Regions from separate parts of the Shewanella sp. LC6 genome, predicted to be linked through region 1. Evidence: predicted binding sites of a transcription regulator. Region 1 holds the regulator's gene; each other region holds the start of a gene.

Region 1 (3,851 bases):
AATAATTCGCCGCAATTTCATCAAGATATTCAATTGCCGTTTCACGCGCTTGGGTTTCAGAAATCTTCTTGCTCGCGGCTTCTTCCTGAATCGCCTTGCGTAAGGATTCAGATTTCAGCAAGGAATGGAATAACGCCTGACGATTAGGCAACACAGGCCCCGTCATCACCTTACGTTGGCGGCGGAAATGTACTCTCGCTACTCGAGCCAATTTATGGGCAATGCCCATATCGGTACCATGTTCGTCGGCCATGTAACGCAGCGATACCGCATTAGAAAATTGCACAAAGTTATGACGACCTAAGAATAAGATCATCAAACACTTGCGTAACCAAGTAGGGTTCTCGCGCTCAAGCACTGCCGCCTTCATGGTGTCGTCTTCTTTACCCGGAGTACGACCCCAATACAGACTCACAGGCACCAGCTGGATATCTAACTCTGGCTTTTCCTTATGGACGGCCAACAAACGCATAAAACATTCGAGGAATGGCTCATTACTGGCGCGTTCACCAAATAAAGGCTTACGACCTTCAAGGCATACCACCCGTGGCGCCACAACGCCATTCACCACCAGCGGCTCGTAAGGGCTTGGCAAACCAAGTTTCGTGGTGATCTCGCTTAACGCAGCAATATCACTCAGGGATTCTGTTTTCATTACATAAGCAAGCGGTCTGGAGGCATCCAGATTCAGATCGGCAAAGGGATCCTGTGGCACAACAATAGTGTGCACTAAGTGCTTTTGGATCCAACGTAATGATTTCAACCAAAGAGAGTCTTGTTTAGGCATTATTCTTATGCAATGTAAGTACGTTCATTAGCCCCATAGAATACCAGATTCTAGAGAATATACCCAAACAACCTAAAGATGCAGGATTCAGCTGCTGATTTTAATGACTTAGTAACGCACTTTAGGCGACACCATTTATTGATACCGTGCAAATGGCATTCACCCCATAGATGACGATTACGGTTATTTGCAGATCTAGCTGACCAAGTTAAAAGTGGTTAATACTTGCACTACCAATAATACTGTATATACTAACAGTAACTGTATAGAAAAACAGGAAAGACCATGAGACCGTTGACGCCACGCCAAGCCGAAATTTTAGAGTTGATTAAACGTAATATTGCCGAGACTGGCATGCCACCCACTCGGGCCGAAATTGCCACCCGTTTGGGTTTTAAAAGTGCAAATGCCGCAGAGGAACACCTTAAGGCATTGGCGAAAAAAGGCTGCATCGAGATCATGCCTGGTACTTCCCGCGGGATCCGTCTCCCTGTAGAGGAAGAAGATAACCGCGAAACAGGCTTGCCACTTATCGGCCAAGTGGCAGCGGGTGAACCGATTCTCGCCCAAGAGCATGTCGAACAGTATTACCAAGTCGACCCCAGCATGTTCCACCCTGCTGCCGATTTCCTGCTGCGCGTAAAAGGCGACAGTATGAAGAATATCGGCATCCTTGAGGGTGACCTGCTTGCCGTTCATAAAGTACAACAAGCGCGCAATGGACAAGTTGTTGTTGCTCGCGTTGACGATGATGTAACCGTAAAACGCTTTGAAAAAAAAGGTAATTTTGTCTACCTACATGCCGAGAATGAAGACTATTCACCGATTAAAGTCGATTTGAGTTTCCAAAGTCTAACAATTGAAGGGCTCGCCGTAGGGGTGATCCGCAATGGAGATTGGCTATGAACAAACTATTAGGTAATGCCCCGCGTCACCCCGGTTTATGGCTCGATACGGTTCGAGATACAGAGACCGACTGGCAGCATACATCAATAGTCACTATGCCAACTCAGAGCCAAGGGCGCCAAGAGCTGACACAGCTGAGCAAACAACTTGCCCAACTGAGCCAACAGGGAAGATGGATAGTGCTCATCAACCCACCTAGTATTGGCTACAAGCAGCTATTAGCAAACGCAGGTGTGCGTATGGATCGCGTACTATTGGTTCACGCAAAAGATGAGGTCGAAACCCTTTGGGCGATGGAAAAAGCCTTAACCAGTGGCACATCTAGCGCAGTGATTACTTGGATTAACGCCCTAGATACTCGCGATAATCGTCGCCTACAAATTGTAGCAAAGAGCGCACGTGCAATGGGTATCGTGCTTGAAGGTTCAACGAATGACCAACCTTCTAGCACCAATCTCACCCAATCGACTAAATTTACTCAACCCGCATTTTTCAGCTCTGTTCATTAAAAATTTTTCACACCGTATTTAGCCTTGAAAGCCGCCTCACCTGTGAATGTGAGGCTTTTTTTTGGCAATTTTTCAGACAATTAGAAAAAGAAGTGATCTTGATCAATTTTTAAACAGCAAGTATGTTTGATTTAGGCGCACATGATATATCGCCTGTTTAGGCAGAAATATCGCGTTATTTTCGAATATCGCTCGCCCACAAAAATTGAGAATAATGGGTTTATTCAGCAGTATGTGCCAGTGTGGCTAATACCAGCAGTAACAATACTTGATCATAAGTAAGCCGCCAACGCACGTTGAAGTCAGAAACACTTTTTTGGGAACTGAAGAGTTTGCATAGAGTTGAGACTTACTGTGTTGCTCTTCTTTGTAGTTGCTATTTGCAATTAGCAGAGGAGAAGTCTTGTGAAGCAATGGTTGTATTGTTTACTCGTGGTGCTATTCGCCCCACCGTTGGCCGCAGCAGACATGCGGTTCAATATGACGCCTGGCGTAACAGAAATCAGTGGCAAGGTATACCACCTGCACATGACGATTCTGTATATCTGCTGCGCGATAGGCTTAGTGGTTTTTGGCGTGATGATTTATGCCATGATCAACCACAGAAAATCCAAGGGCGCGGTCGCGTCACACTTCCATGAGAGTACAAAAGTTGAGATCGCTTGGACGATAATTCCCTTTATCATTCTGATCTTAATGGCGATTCCGGCAACTAAAACTCTGATTGCCATGGAAGACCCCAGCAATGCCGATCTCACGGTAAAAGTCACAGGATCGCAATGGAAGTGGCATTACAGCTATTTCGATCAAGATATTGAGTTTTACAGTATTCTCGCCACACCAAGACCTCAAATCGAAGGTAGTGAGGCCAAGGGAGAGCACTACTTACTCGAGGTCGATAAGCCCCTTGTCCTGCCTGTAAATAGAAAAATCCGCTTTCTGATGACTTCTGAAGATGTTATCCATTCATGGTGGGTACCAGATTTTGCAGTGAAAAAAGATGCTAACCCAGGGTTTATCAACGAGGCGTGGACCCGTATCGATAAACCCGGCATTTACCGTGGCCAATGTGCCGAACTTTGCGGCAAAGATCATGGATTTATGCCGATAGTGGTTCAGGCACTGCCCGAAGCCGAGTTCGATGCTTGGGTTGCAGAACAAAAACAAGCCGCCAATGCCGCAGCGCAAGCCGCACAAGCCGCCTTATCGCAAACACTGAGTAAAGAAGAGCTGATGACTCAGGGTGAGCAAGTTTACCTTGGTCACTGCGCAGCCTGCCATCAACCTAATGGCGAAGGTCTAAAAGGCGTATTCCCTCATCTCAAAGGCAGCCCCATAGCTACCGGGCCGCTGAGCGGTCATCTTGAAATCGTGCTCAATGGTAAAACGGGTACGGCCATGCAAGCCTTTGGCAAACAATTAACGCCCCAAGAAATTGCCGCAGTGATTACCTATGAGCGTAATGCGTGGGGCAACAACACGGGTGATGCGGTGCAAGCCAAAGACGTTGATGCCCATAAATCCGGTGGCACCAATAGCGAACCAGTAGCAACGACTCAGCCCCCCTCAACCACCGATGCGCCCAAAGCGGCGACAGAGCCCATCGCCAGTGTCGATCCCGCGAGTCTTCCCACGCTCAGCCATGATGA
Region 2 (3,851 bases), 1.7 Mb from region 1:
ATAGCGCATCAATCTCTTGCGCTCGATTTTCTACATCATGGATCGCTTTGCCTTCACCGAGTAGCGTTTGGGCGACAAACTCCAAGGAGAAGCGCTCGAATTGGTAAAAGGCCGCCTTTAACCAATCGATACCATCGAGCACCACTCGCCCCGGTAAACTTAAGGTTTCAGGCCGAAATTTATTCTCGACCTTCCACTCGAGAAACGCGCCACCGCGGCCGATACGCAGCGGGATCCGGTGCAGCAACGCACGCCGATATAACAAGGCCAAATCAAAGGTCACCACCGACCAACCAATGATCACATCGGGATCAAACTCAGTAAACCAAGCGATGAGACGATGGATAAGCGCCGCTTCATCGTTCACCCATTCGATGTAGATTGCAGCATCAGGCTGCGGCTCACCCACCATAATGACTTTTTCATAGGGCTGAGATTGCACATCGCGTCCATAAAGGGCCACGGAATAGAGTAATCCTTCAAAACTGCATTCAAAATCGAGGGAGATTGAACGCAATTTTATTTCCGGCTGCGGTGCAACGGCTTTTGCTCGTACAGCGCTAAAAATGAGCAATTGTTCATCTATGCCAGCGTTGCTGACAAAATGCCCTAAAAATGCCACATCGAGCGCCACAAAACGTTCGATTAAAAAACGCTGCTCGGGACGGATATCCGCCTCAAATAAGGGAATGCCAGCATCCGTCGCTATCCGCTGTAAGTGACGAAACACACTGCTCGACTGGGCATAAATCGCCGCAACGGATTGTCTTTTAAAGCTTTTAAGTGCAAGCGGTACAAAGCGCAGTGCCTGCCCCGGCGTTTGTAATTGCAATGCCGCCATATCGCTTTGATGACAAAAACAAATGTACTCAGAGCCAGGTAACTCCACCAGCACAGGGCCTGAAACGGTGGCGAGATAATACTGCAGCACAAGCGTTGCACCGCGCGTAATAGCATGGCGCGTGAGGACGCGTCCCTGTACACTCACTGGCGCAGCCGTTTCAGGCGTCAGACTCTCGGGGGGATTCAACTGCGGTTTCACTCTAAGGCTCTCGCTGCTTATTGATTCTCGGGACACAGAATAAAATTGCCATAAAATGGCAGAAAAGTTTCTTAGGCTATGCAATCACTGTTATTATGTACAGCATTAATTCGATAAAGTAGTGCCGCATGTTACCTGACAACGTAAAAAACCAGATCCGCGCTATCTATAAAGATATTGCCGCCGCTTTGCCTAATTTTAGGCCACGCCGCGAGCAAAATTTTATGGTGGCAGAAATCTCTAAGACTCTTGCTGGCGACTATGACAAAGATAGACGCATCATAGTGGTCGAAGCGGGTACGGGGATTGGTAAATCATTGTCTTATATTTTGGGCACGATTCCGCTTGCACTTGCGAGTAAGAAAAAGGTCTGTATCGCTACGGCAACCGTGGCGCTGCAGGAGCAGTTGCTGCACAAAGACTTACCGTTTTTTCTCGAACAATCAGGGCTAAACTTTCGCTTTGGTCTGGTTAAAGGGCGCCAGCGTTATGTCTGTTTGTCCAAACTTGCCATGCTGATCGGCGATGATAACAGTACCCAAATGGCCATGTGGCAAACAAAGCCAGATAACAGCCAAATTGCCATGCTGCAGGAGCTGCTCAACGACTTTAATGAAGGCCGCTGGAACGGTGAAATCGATACGCTGTCAACACCGATACCGGACCATCTCTGGCAACAAATCGCCTGCGATAAACACAGTTGTCATCGGCAACTAGCCAGTCATCGTAATTGCCCGTTTCACAAGGCCCGCGAGGACGTGGATACGTGGGATGTGCTCATTGCCAACCACAGTTTGCTGTTTGCCGACTTAGAGCTAGGCGGCGGGGTGATTTTACCCGATCCCGAAGAGGTATTTTACGTCATTGACGAAGCACACCACTTACCTATTGTTGCCCGGGACTTTTCTAGCGCACAGGCAACGCTTAGAGGCGCCGCCGACTGGCTTGAAAAAGTCGGTAAGACAAGCGCCAAGTTACAAAATCAGATAAAAAGCAACAACATCATCGCCCCAGCGCAGGCGATGCAGGACCATATTGGCGACTTAATCGCTCAGCTCAATCAAGTCGCCCACTTTTGTGACACTCAAACCAAACAGTTTGCCAATCCCGAGAGCCGCTATCGGTTCGAACACGGTAAATTGCCCGATGCACTGAAAATCCCCGCCGAGAATCTCGCGGCCACCTCTAATCTTGCCCTCAAGCAATTTAACAAGATGCAATTATTGCTGGCCGAGGCGATAAAAGATGGCGATATTCCTAAGCATCAAGCAGAAGCGCTGCAGGCCGAGATGGGCTTTATGTTGCAGCGACTCGAAAACCTGCAAAAGCTCTGGAAAATGATGGCAAAGGAAGATTCCACTAAAGGCGCGCCCCTCGCCCGCTGGATTGAATTACTCACGGGCAAACAGGTCGATTACCTGTTTAGCGCCTCGCCGATTGAAGTTGGGTTTATGCTCGAATCTATGCTGTGGCAAAAGGCTGCTGGCGTCGTGCTATGTAGCGCTACGCTGCGGGCGCTGAATAACTTTGACCATTTTGCCCATCAGGTAGGGTTATCATTAAAGGACGGCAGTCGTTATCTCGCTCTGCAATCCCCTTTCGATTATCCGAATAATGCCACGCTCTACTTACCTAAGATGAAAACCGAGCCGACGGATGATGCCTATACTGCTGAACTTGCCGAACAAATTATCGAGCTAATTGACGGCGAAATGGCTACCTTAGTGCTGTTTGCCTCTTACTGGCAAATGGAAAAAGTGGCCGAATTGCTCGAGGGCAAACTCACGCAGGAAATTCTGATCCAAGGTAATGCACCACGCCAGCAATTGCTGGAGACCCATAAGGCCAAATGTGATAAAGGTGAACCGAGCATCTTGTTTGGCACCGGCAGTTTTTCTGAAGGCTTGGACTTACCCGGAGATTACCTCACCAACCTCATCGTCACTAAGCTACCCTTTGCTGTGCCAACCTCGCCCGTTGAGCAAGCCCATGCTGAATATGTGAAAATAAAGGGTGGAAATCCGTTTCTGCAGCTCACCATTCCTGATGCATCGCGAAAGCTTATCCAAAGTTGTGGTAGATTACTGCGTAAAGAGCAAGATTATGGTCGAGTCACTATCCTAGATAGGCGGTTAGTGACGAAGCGTTACGGCAAATCCTTGCTAGACGCACTCCCACCTTTTAGACGAGTCATTGAGTAGGATTAAGATTTGGAGTTGTTACTTGAGCCCAGTAACTGGGCCCTGTTGGCTGTCATTGGCTTAATTGCAGGTTTTATCGATGCCGTGGTCGGTGGTGGCGGCCTGCTCTCCATTCCGGCCCTGCTCACCCTAGGGATCCCGCCCCATACTGCCTTAGGTACCAATAAATTTGCTGCTAGTTTTGGATCCTCGATGGCGGCTTGGACCTATTATCGCCAGCATCTGCTGAAACCCAGTTTTTGGTATATGGCGTTTATCGCCACCTTTATTGGTGCGGTTTTTGGCAGTGTATTAGTTTATTTGTTAAACGCGCAGTGGCTTGAAAAAGCCTTACCACTGCTCATTATTGGCATTGCAATTTACAGCTTGCTGAGCCCTAATGCCATCTCGGATACCGATTGTCAGACGCCGACAAAAGCCCAATCCAAGCTCAAGCAAAGCCTGCAAGGTTTATTACTAGGCATCTACGATGGTTTTGCTGGTCCCGGCATTGGCGCCTTTTGGACAGTGAGTTCAGGTTCATTATATAAATTACCTCTTTTGCATAGTTGCGCGCTCGCTAGAGCCATGACTTTTACCAGCAATTTGACGGCGCTGGCGATCTTTGG
Region 3 (3,851 bases), 1.1 Mb from region 1:
GCGTAGGCGATCCTGCCCAATCCATGTATGGCTTCAGGGGCGCTAAACACGAATACCTCGACAAATTCGCTGATACTTTCAAAAACCACAAACGCTTCCAGTTAGCCAAAAATTATCGCTCATTGAAGCCCCTAGTTAGGTTGGCTAACGACATTCGCTACAAGATTAATCCTAGCTACAGCATTTCAGTTTCGGTACATGATCCGAAAGATAGTGATAATCCTCGTTTAAAGAGCTGCGACAAGCTACAGGACGCTATTAAATGGTTGGTGGATGACATCAAAGAGAGACAATTGACTGATAGCCTACTTATTCTGTGCCGATACAACAAGCAAGTAGAAACTGTTGAAAAAGCCCTTAAGAAAGCCCAAGTTAAGTATGGTGAAGATGAAGCTATTCAAGTGCTTACTTATCACAAAGGGAAGGGCTTAGAAGCAGAACATTGCTATGTGCTTGACCCTCAGTTCAGTCAATTCAAGTTATCTAGCTACAAAGAAGAGCTATGCAATGCCTATGTAGCACTGACACGTGCAGAGAAGACGCTAACCATACTGGCATGTTGCAGTGGTTCATCGGTCTACGGATTGGATGAAGAACGCAGCAAACGCTCTGGGCGCAGCATATTCCTTGATCTGCCTGAAAATATGCTTGAAATCGTCGACTAGCAAAACTCAAAGGTATCTCACATAGGCAATATTTGGACAATGACATATTGCTCTAAGGTATTGACGTTTATATTTAAAATGTGTTTCATAACAGTTTAGGGGACGGTATTTTATTTACCATCAATACTATAGTGGGTTTGTAACTAAGGGACAGTAAATGAGTGAATTGCTAAAATGGAAGTTTGGCGCCATCAATGATTCTCTGGAACAATTATTTGTTTTGGTTGAAAAAAATGAACCCCCTCATAGGTTGGAAGACTTAAAGTCTTATGTTAGCAAGACGGGCAAGCTCGAATTCGATGATGATAGTTTTATACACATTTCTGATTGGTTCGATGTTTTAAGTGATGAAACCCTAAAGAGCTTTAAAAAGGCGATGTATGAAAAAAGCCGTAAGAGAGTCAGCGTGGCAGCTGGTACTCAGGAAGCACTTCAGACATTGAAGGAAATGCATCAATTCAAAAATACTAATGATGTTATTACATATTTGTTGGATGTATATAACGAATGTCATGATCAAAATGACCCAAGACCCTATGTTAATATTATGCCTGAATCAGTTTACAAAAAGCTTAAAGAGCCAATTTTGCCTTTAATACCCCGAGCTAAATAGTTGCTCTGAAAAGTAGACACTACATGAGTGCAGTGTCTACTGGTTAAGGGCGAGAATAACCACATTAAGGGAATGAATGTCATGGGACGACGATACAGACGCAGAAGCAATGCCAGCCAGATAATCTCTGACTCGGTCGTTATCGGCAGTCGATTACCTTGGTATGGTGCATTGTTGTTTGGTCTCATATCCTTTTTCATCTTCTATTACGTAGTCCCCCATTGGTTTTTCCAAACACATATTGAAGAAGCTGGAAGTCATGTGTCTGTAGGAGCTGAAGCTTTGAATGCTCGTGGTGTTAGACTCTGTCATTATTTAGGTATCGCTACAGGCGCGATAGGGTTGTTTTTCAGTATCAGGAATTACTTCTGTATGGGAATGCCGGAACGCAGCCACAGAGGTATTGTAGCGTTTTTGGCTAGAATGTTAGGCCGAGAGTTGGATTAGTATCCTCTTCTTGATGGAGATCAGATGTTACCTGAAGATAAAATGCCCGAAGCAGAAGTCACTCTTCGCCTCGCTATTTCTCTGATAGAGAATGGCCATGTACAGGGCGACATTATAGTGGCCATAGATGGGGCGCAGGTTCGGACAAAAAATACTATTCACTTTCAGCTTGTTGAATTTTTGAATGAACGCGGATGGACAAGCCCTGTTCAACAGAAGCGTTGGCAGTCGAAATATTCTAATAAAAAATATGCAGCTTCAATCATTGTTCGCTCAAGCTCTGGGGTGGGTGATCTTGTTGCAGAGCTTCGAACAGGCCAAAGGCTGAGGGTTGAATCAAAGAAAGGGCCACTAATCCGCAGTAAGTCATCCCAAGAATATTCTCTTATTAGGGAGGCCATAGGGCAGCTTGTAACAATTGAACATCTTGAACAAACCGATGTTCTAGCTGTTGCTGTACCAAAATCAGAAAAATTCGATGCGCTTGCAGAGTTGTGGAGAGTCAGACCTTTAATGAAAAGCACAGGGATACACATCCTCACAATTGGACGTGATAATTCTGTTTCAGGGTTAAGTGATCTGATCCAGTAAAGGCGGACACTGTACTGTACGCATTACTAGCTCTACTTGCACTGGTAGAAATCTATACTATCGTCATATTGATAAATGGTATTTTGATTCTGCGCTAAGGATGGCTAACCTATGGTTTTCAGACCTATACGTGTTCTTGTCGCGACAGCTGCGTTAACCATTTTCGGTTATGCTGCTATGTTTTTTATACTCCCTAACGCAGCCACAATGTATTGATGACTTGTCGGAGGTTTCCGATGTTGCGTTGCTCAGAGCTAAGCAGGGCGACACTTCACCAATGCACATTAGTGCTACATTCGATAAAGAAAAGAACCAATGGTGTTATGTCGAGGTCGTTCAATAGATCTTGCTAGCTGCTATTCTGCGACTATAATTACTGTATATATTAACAGTGGTTCGTTGCTATGCGTGTTATCCCTATTCCTGCCCGTGCTGGCATTACAGGTTTTGAGTCACCTGCGGCTGAATACACTCAGCTAGGTCTAAGCTTGGATGAGCTATTGGTCGACCACCCAAGCTCAACTTTTATGGCTTATGCCCTAGGGGACTCGATGCAAGATGTAGGTATCTTTGATGGTGATATTCTCATTGTTGACCGCCACGAGACTGTGCGAAATGGCGATGTCATTGTAGCCAATTTAAATAGGGAGTTTGTCTGTAAAATCATTGATATTCCCCGCCGTTTACTGCTTTCCTCTAATCAGCAACACCAGCCTGTCATTATTCATGAATACGACGAGTTTAGTATTGAAGGCGTAATCACTCGTTCTATTCGTTGCCACCGTAAAAGTCCTGTATTGAGTAAAAAGTAGATGTTTGCGCTAGTCGATGCCAATAATTTACTGTAGTGCGGAACAAGTGTTCCGGCCTGATTGGCGTGGTAAGCCTGTTGTTGTGCTCAGTAATAATGATGGGATGATTGTTGCTGCCAATAGGCAGGCAAAAGAGGCGGGTATTCAGAAGTTTGTGCCTTACTTTCAAGTCAAAGCGCAGTGTGCGGAGCGTGGTGTGATTGCGTGTTCATCTAATTATGAACTGTATGCTGACTTGTCGAGCAAGATGATGGATATCATTGGCCGCTTTGCGCCTGAGCAGCATGTCTATAGCATCGATGAAACGTTCTTGTCGTTTAAGAACTGCTATCCAGCGATAAAATGTCTTCATACTCAAGGTCAATTGATAAGACGGGCAGTTTGGAAAGAAGCTCGCTTGCCTGTTTGTGTGGGAATTGCGGAAACCCTGACCTTGGCAAAACTGGCTAACCATGCTGCTAAGAAGATTGAGGGTTATGAAGGGGTTTGTGTTATCGACAATGACCAAGACCGAACCGCTATTCTAAAGCAGCTAGCAGTAGGCGATGTTTGGGGGATTGGGCGCAGGATTAGTGCAAAGCTTGAACTGATGAATATCTGTACTGCGTTTGACCTAGCAAACATGCCAGCGGGGTTAGCCCGTAAACAGTTCAGCATTGAAGTCGAGCGGACAGTACGAGAGCTTAACGGCCAAGTATGCAAGGTGTGGGATGAAGCGAGGGC
Region 4 (3,851 bases), 1.0 Mb from region 1:
CACTAACTCTAGCTCTACAAAGCGGTTCCATTGCCGGTCCTGGGTTTCTAGTTCGGCTTCAGATAACCTTGAGTCTTCAAGTACAACCGCTGCTTTAATTCGGGTCAGTACAAAGTCACGGAACTCATTATGCTTGCGGTCAAAACCACGAACATGCCAACGCAGGCCATTGTCCACCAGCGTATGCGGCACAATTTCACGCGTGGTTTCACCGCTCGATAACGATACATAGGTGATACACAAGGCTTTGCCTTTGTGAATGGCCTCGGTGACTTTCGCTACTATCGATAAACTCGGCTTGTTAAGGTGATAAGGCGCTTCACAAGCCAGTGGTGGTTTTACCTTTCCAGTGAAACCATCACCGTACCCTTGGCTAATGGTTGCCAGTGTTCTCACAACGTCGTAGTCGAACAAGGATTCAAATGCTTCACCACGCTTATGCAACTTGAGCTTTTGGTCATACTCAATGTTGCCTGGTGCAAGCTCTCGGTACATTGTGAAGTCTTTCGTTGCTTGTGCAGCAGCTATGCTGAACCGATCTACTAAGTCTGCCCGTACCGCTTCTCCCTTAAACAATAAGGTGAAATCGATATGGGCAATGCGATCCCTTGTTGCTTGTGGCAACTGCGCTATCTGCGAAAGCCTATCTGGCTTTCCTTTCGCACTTTCTTTAGCGAGTGAACTCGCTGCTACCGTTTGTTTCAGACCATCATTTGTCATGCGTCTTGTTTATCCAATTCAACCAGTTTCTTAAAACTCTGTTTATAAAGTACGGTCAGACATCGCGTAATCACATTGAATAGTGTCACTCAATGCTGCTCTTTATCCGCAATGACTTAGCAGTCTCTACCGGTTGAAGCTGAACAGATGACCATAAAACACTGAATAGGCTTCAACCTAATTAATTTTATTAGGTGTCATCCTATCACAAATTGTTTTGTAGGGAAGAGTAAGCGGCAACTTTTTGATCTGGATTGCAATTGCCGCTGAGTCATGAGCGTGAAGACCTTGTTTCGTGCCAATGCTGATAGCCGCTATCAATGCGCTACCCGAACCAGTGGCACCACGATGTTACCGCGATGAGATCCCCCTTTGTCCGACTCTGTAGACATCGGGACTCGTTGCTCACTTTCCCGAATGCGCCTAGCAACTTCTGCCTGGGCTGGTAGCAATGGCAGCATCCCTTCAGCAATCGCGTCTGGGGCAGACTCTTGGCCACAGGACATCAAGTGCTTCCATGGATCTTTAAGAAAGCGCTCGAACGTGATGCCAAATTCAATGATGCGGGCAGAGATGAAGATTTCGCCCCAGTATTTAATGTAGGTGTCTTGGTACATGGAAAGATTCCTCTTATTGGTTAAACCATGAGTTCACTTTCCATTTTCCAGAGATTTTCAAATATGCAAGAGGCTATGACAAAGCTTTAAATCGATTGCGGGCATCTTTGTAGTCATAGTGGGCATGTTCTGAGCCACGATGATACAAATCATCCAGGTAAGTTTGTTCCTGCGGCAACTCGTCTTCGCTGATTTCGCGCCACCAATGTTTGTTGGCACCTTTAACACCGTCATGCCAGCGGTAACCGCGCTCTTTTAAATAGTCCTTTACGTCAAACGGCGCACCAAACGCACGAACTAACACAGTTCGCCTATCTGCTTCAGACAACAAGTTTGCAACAGACTCGGGCAACAAATGGAACAACCAAGCCATCGCCAAACAATCGGTTGCAGCTCGGTGTCCTTCATAAAACCAACCTAAGCGAAGCAGCAGGTACTCAAGCTTTCGACTTTCAAAGCCCAGTGCTTTCCAATCTATGCCACTGGCTGAACAGGCCCAAGATAGATGGCCTAATGCGGCAAACCGCTTTTCAAAGAAAGGACGATCAAACTGAGCATTATGCGCGACCACCAGCGGATCATCGGATAACCAACTCGCTACCAGTGAATCATCAATGTGCTGGCCTTGCACCATATCATCGGTGATACCGGTTAACTCGGTAATCAGCTCGGGGATTGGCTTGCCGGGATCTTCATACAAGCTGATCACATCAACAATCGACACAATCCGCTGAGCCGATGGGCTGTAAAGCACCTTAACCATACCAAGCTCAATAATGGACTCGTCATCAGCAGACAGTCCGGTTGTCTCTGTATCGAGCAGCACCATCGGTTGTTCATCACCGACCATAGGAGAAAGTTCAAGTGGCCAAGTCTGCGGCTCACGCGTTAATGGAATGCGCTCCAGCAATCTAAAATCTTCTGGTCTGTCTGGGATATCCGCGAGGCGCTCTAGCGGAAATGGCGCAGGGGCTCTTGTCATTGATAGTTCCTCTTCAATTCTATTGTTCGCTTTGGGTTATTTCACTGTGCCCTGTCCGTTTATAAACGCATTTGTACAAAATGCACCTTGGATACCTCAGCGTTTTTTTTTCTTTCTACTGGGTGAACCCATGTATAAAGGCTTTGACTAAGCCTTTCAGAAAGCCTTAGCTAAACCCTTTAGGTAACCCTTACCGATACCCTTTACGTATGGCTTAGCCAACCCCTTTTCAAACGGTTGCAAAAGGCTTGAACCGAGTTCGACTGAGCATTTTAATGGTGCTCCTAACTTCGCTTTAAGCCAGTAAATTCAATACGAAGCAGAATTTTACTAACTGTTTTTAAACCCTTTGCAAAGGGTTCAATAAGCCTTGTTTGACGGTTACTTGACCCATGCGTTAACCAGTAGCAGTAACAGGATCAGTAACAGAAACAAGAGCAGTAGGCAGAAGCAGTATTGTCCAAGCCTTGCAGGCTTTGACGAGGGCGAGCGATCCCCCACATCAAGCTTTTCAACACAAAAAAGAAATCACCGACAACACAGCGTCTTACTCGAACAACTACAGTTTTACCTACAATTTTACTTGTAGAAATCAGCATAGCATTAGATACTGTATAAACAAACAGTATCAATTGCGATTTTTCGAGGTTCGTCATGAGTGTCTCGCTGATAGGCCGTAGCGGCGCACTTGCCTTCATCAAAGCCAAGCGCCTTCGTATTCCATTGTTCATGGAACGTGTTTCTGCTGGTTTTCCCTCACCAGCGCAGGATTATGTTGAGCAAACGCTCGACCTCAACGAGCTGTGCATCAAGCGACCGGCTGCAACGTTCTTTGTGCGTGTTGAAGGTGATTCAATGATTGATGCCGGGATTCACCCAGATGATATTTTGGTGGTTGATCGCTCTGTCCAAGCCGAACACGGTGACATTGTCATCGCAGGTATCCATGGTGAACTCACGGTAAAGGAGCTTCAACTAAGGCCGTGCGTCATGCTGATCCCAAGAAACCAGGCGTATGAGCCCATTCATATTCCTGAAGGGACAGAGTTAGAGATATTTGGTGTGGTCACCAATGTGGTGCGAAACATGCGCCGTAAGTCGTGACGATCCCATGCCTGTATTTGCCTTGGTGGACTGCAACAACTTTTACGCCAGTTGTGAGAAGCTGTTTCGTCCTGATTTAAAGGATACGCCGGTTGTGGTGCTGTCCAACAATGACGGCTGCGTGGTTGCACGGTCGCGTGAAGCTAAGTTACTCGGTATAAAAATGGGCGTACCCGTCTTTCAGATCAAATCTGAAATGCAGCGCCATGGCATTTTGGCATTTTCGTCCAACTACGCTCTGTATGCAGATTTGAGCAGTCGAGTGATGCGCACTTTGGAGGAGATGGCACCACGAGTAGAGGTTTACTCTATTGACGAAGCGTTTTTGGATTTAACCGGTATTGAGTCTGCCATATCTCTTGTCGAGTTCGGACAACAAGTGCGAGAGCGCATAGGCCACTGGATTGGGATCACCGTTTGTGTAGGCA

The links. The regulator LexA, encoded in region 1, represses DNA repair genes until DNA is damaged. The targets are predictions, from matches to a motif close to TACTGTATNNNNATACAGTA.
Region 2: dinG (ATP-dependent DNA helicase DinG) is a predicted target of LexA. The motif match lies at 1,128-1,147, and genes of this name have one in related genera.
Region 3: umuD (translesion error-prone DNA polymerase V autoproteolytic subunit) is a predicted target of LexA. The motif match lies at 2,691-2,710, and genes of this name have one in related genera.
Region 4: umuD (translesion error-prone DNA polymerase V autoproteolytic subunit) is a predicted target of LexA. The motif match lies at 2,928-2,947, and genes of this name have one in related genera.

What each region holds. Positions count from the first base shown of each region.
Region 1 is NZ_CP043902.1:4,855,830-4,859,680, forward strand. It holds gene plsB (glycerol-3-phosphate 1-O-acyltransferase PlsB) at 1-787, opposite strand, end outside; gene lexA (transcriptional repressor LexA) at 1,073-1,693, shown strand; gene FJD32_RS21675 (SulA-like leucine-rich domain-containing protein) at 1,690-2,202, shown strand; gene coxB (cytochrome c oxidase subunit II) at 2,608-3,851, shown strand, end outside.
Region 2 is NZ_CP043902.1:3,136,136-3,139,986, forward strand. It holds gene FJD32_RS14150 (DNA polymerase II) at 1-1,030, opposite strand, end outside; gene dinG (ATP-dependent DNA helicase DinG) at 1,171-3,243, shown strand; gene FJD32_RS14160 (TSUP family transporter) at 3,253-3,851, shown strand, end outside.
Region 3 is NZ_CP043902.1:918,736-922,586, forward strand. It holds gene FJD32_RS04165 (DEAD/DEAH box helicase) at 1-665, shown strand, start outside; gene FJD32_RS04170 (hypothetical protein) at 823-1,278, shown strand; gene FJD32_RS04175 (hypothetical protein) at 1,750-2,316, shown strand; gene umuD (translesion error-prone DNA polymerase V autoproteolytic subunit) at 2,721-3,128, shown strand; partial or broken gene FJD32_RS04185 (Y-family DNA polymerase) at 3,129-3,851, shown strand, end outside.
Region 4 is NZ_CP043902.1:3,820,189-3,824,039, forward strand. It holds gene FJD32_RS17160 (WYL domain-containing protein) at 1-720, opposite strand, end outside; gene FJD32_RS17165 (hypothetical protein) at 1,038-1,337, opposite strand; gene FJD32_RS17170 (3'-5' exonuclease) at 1,411-2,319, opposite strand; gene umuD (translesion error-prone DNA polymerase V autoproteolytic subunit) at 2,974-3,423, shown strand; gene umuC (translesion error-prone DNA polymerase V subunit UmuC) at 3,431-3,851, shown strand, end outside.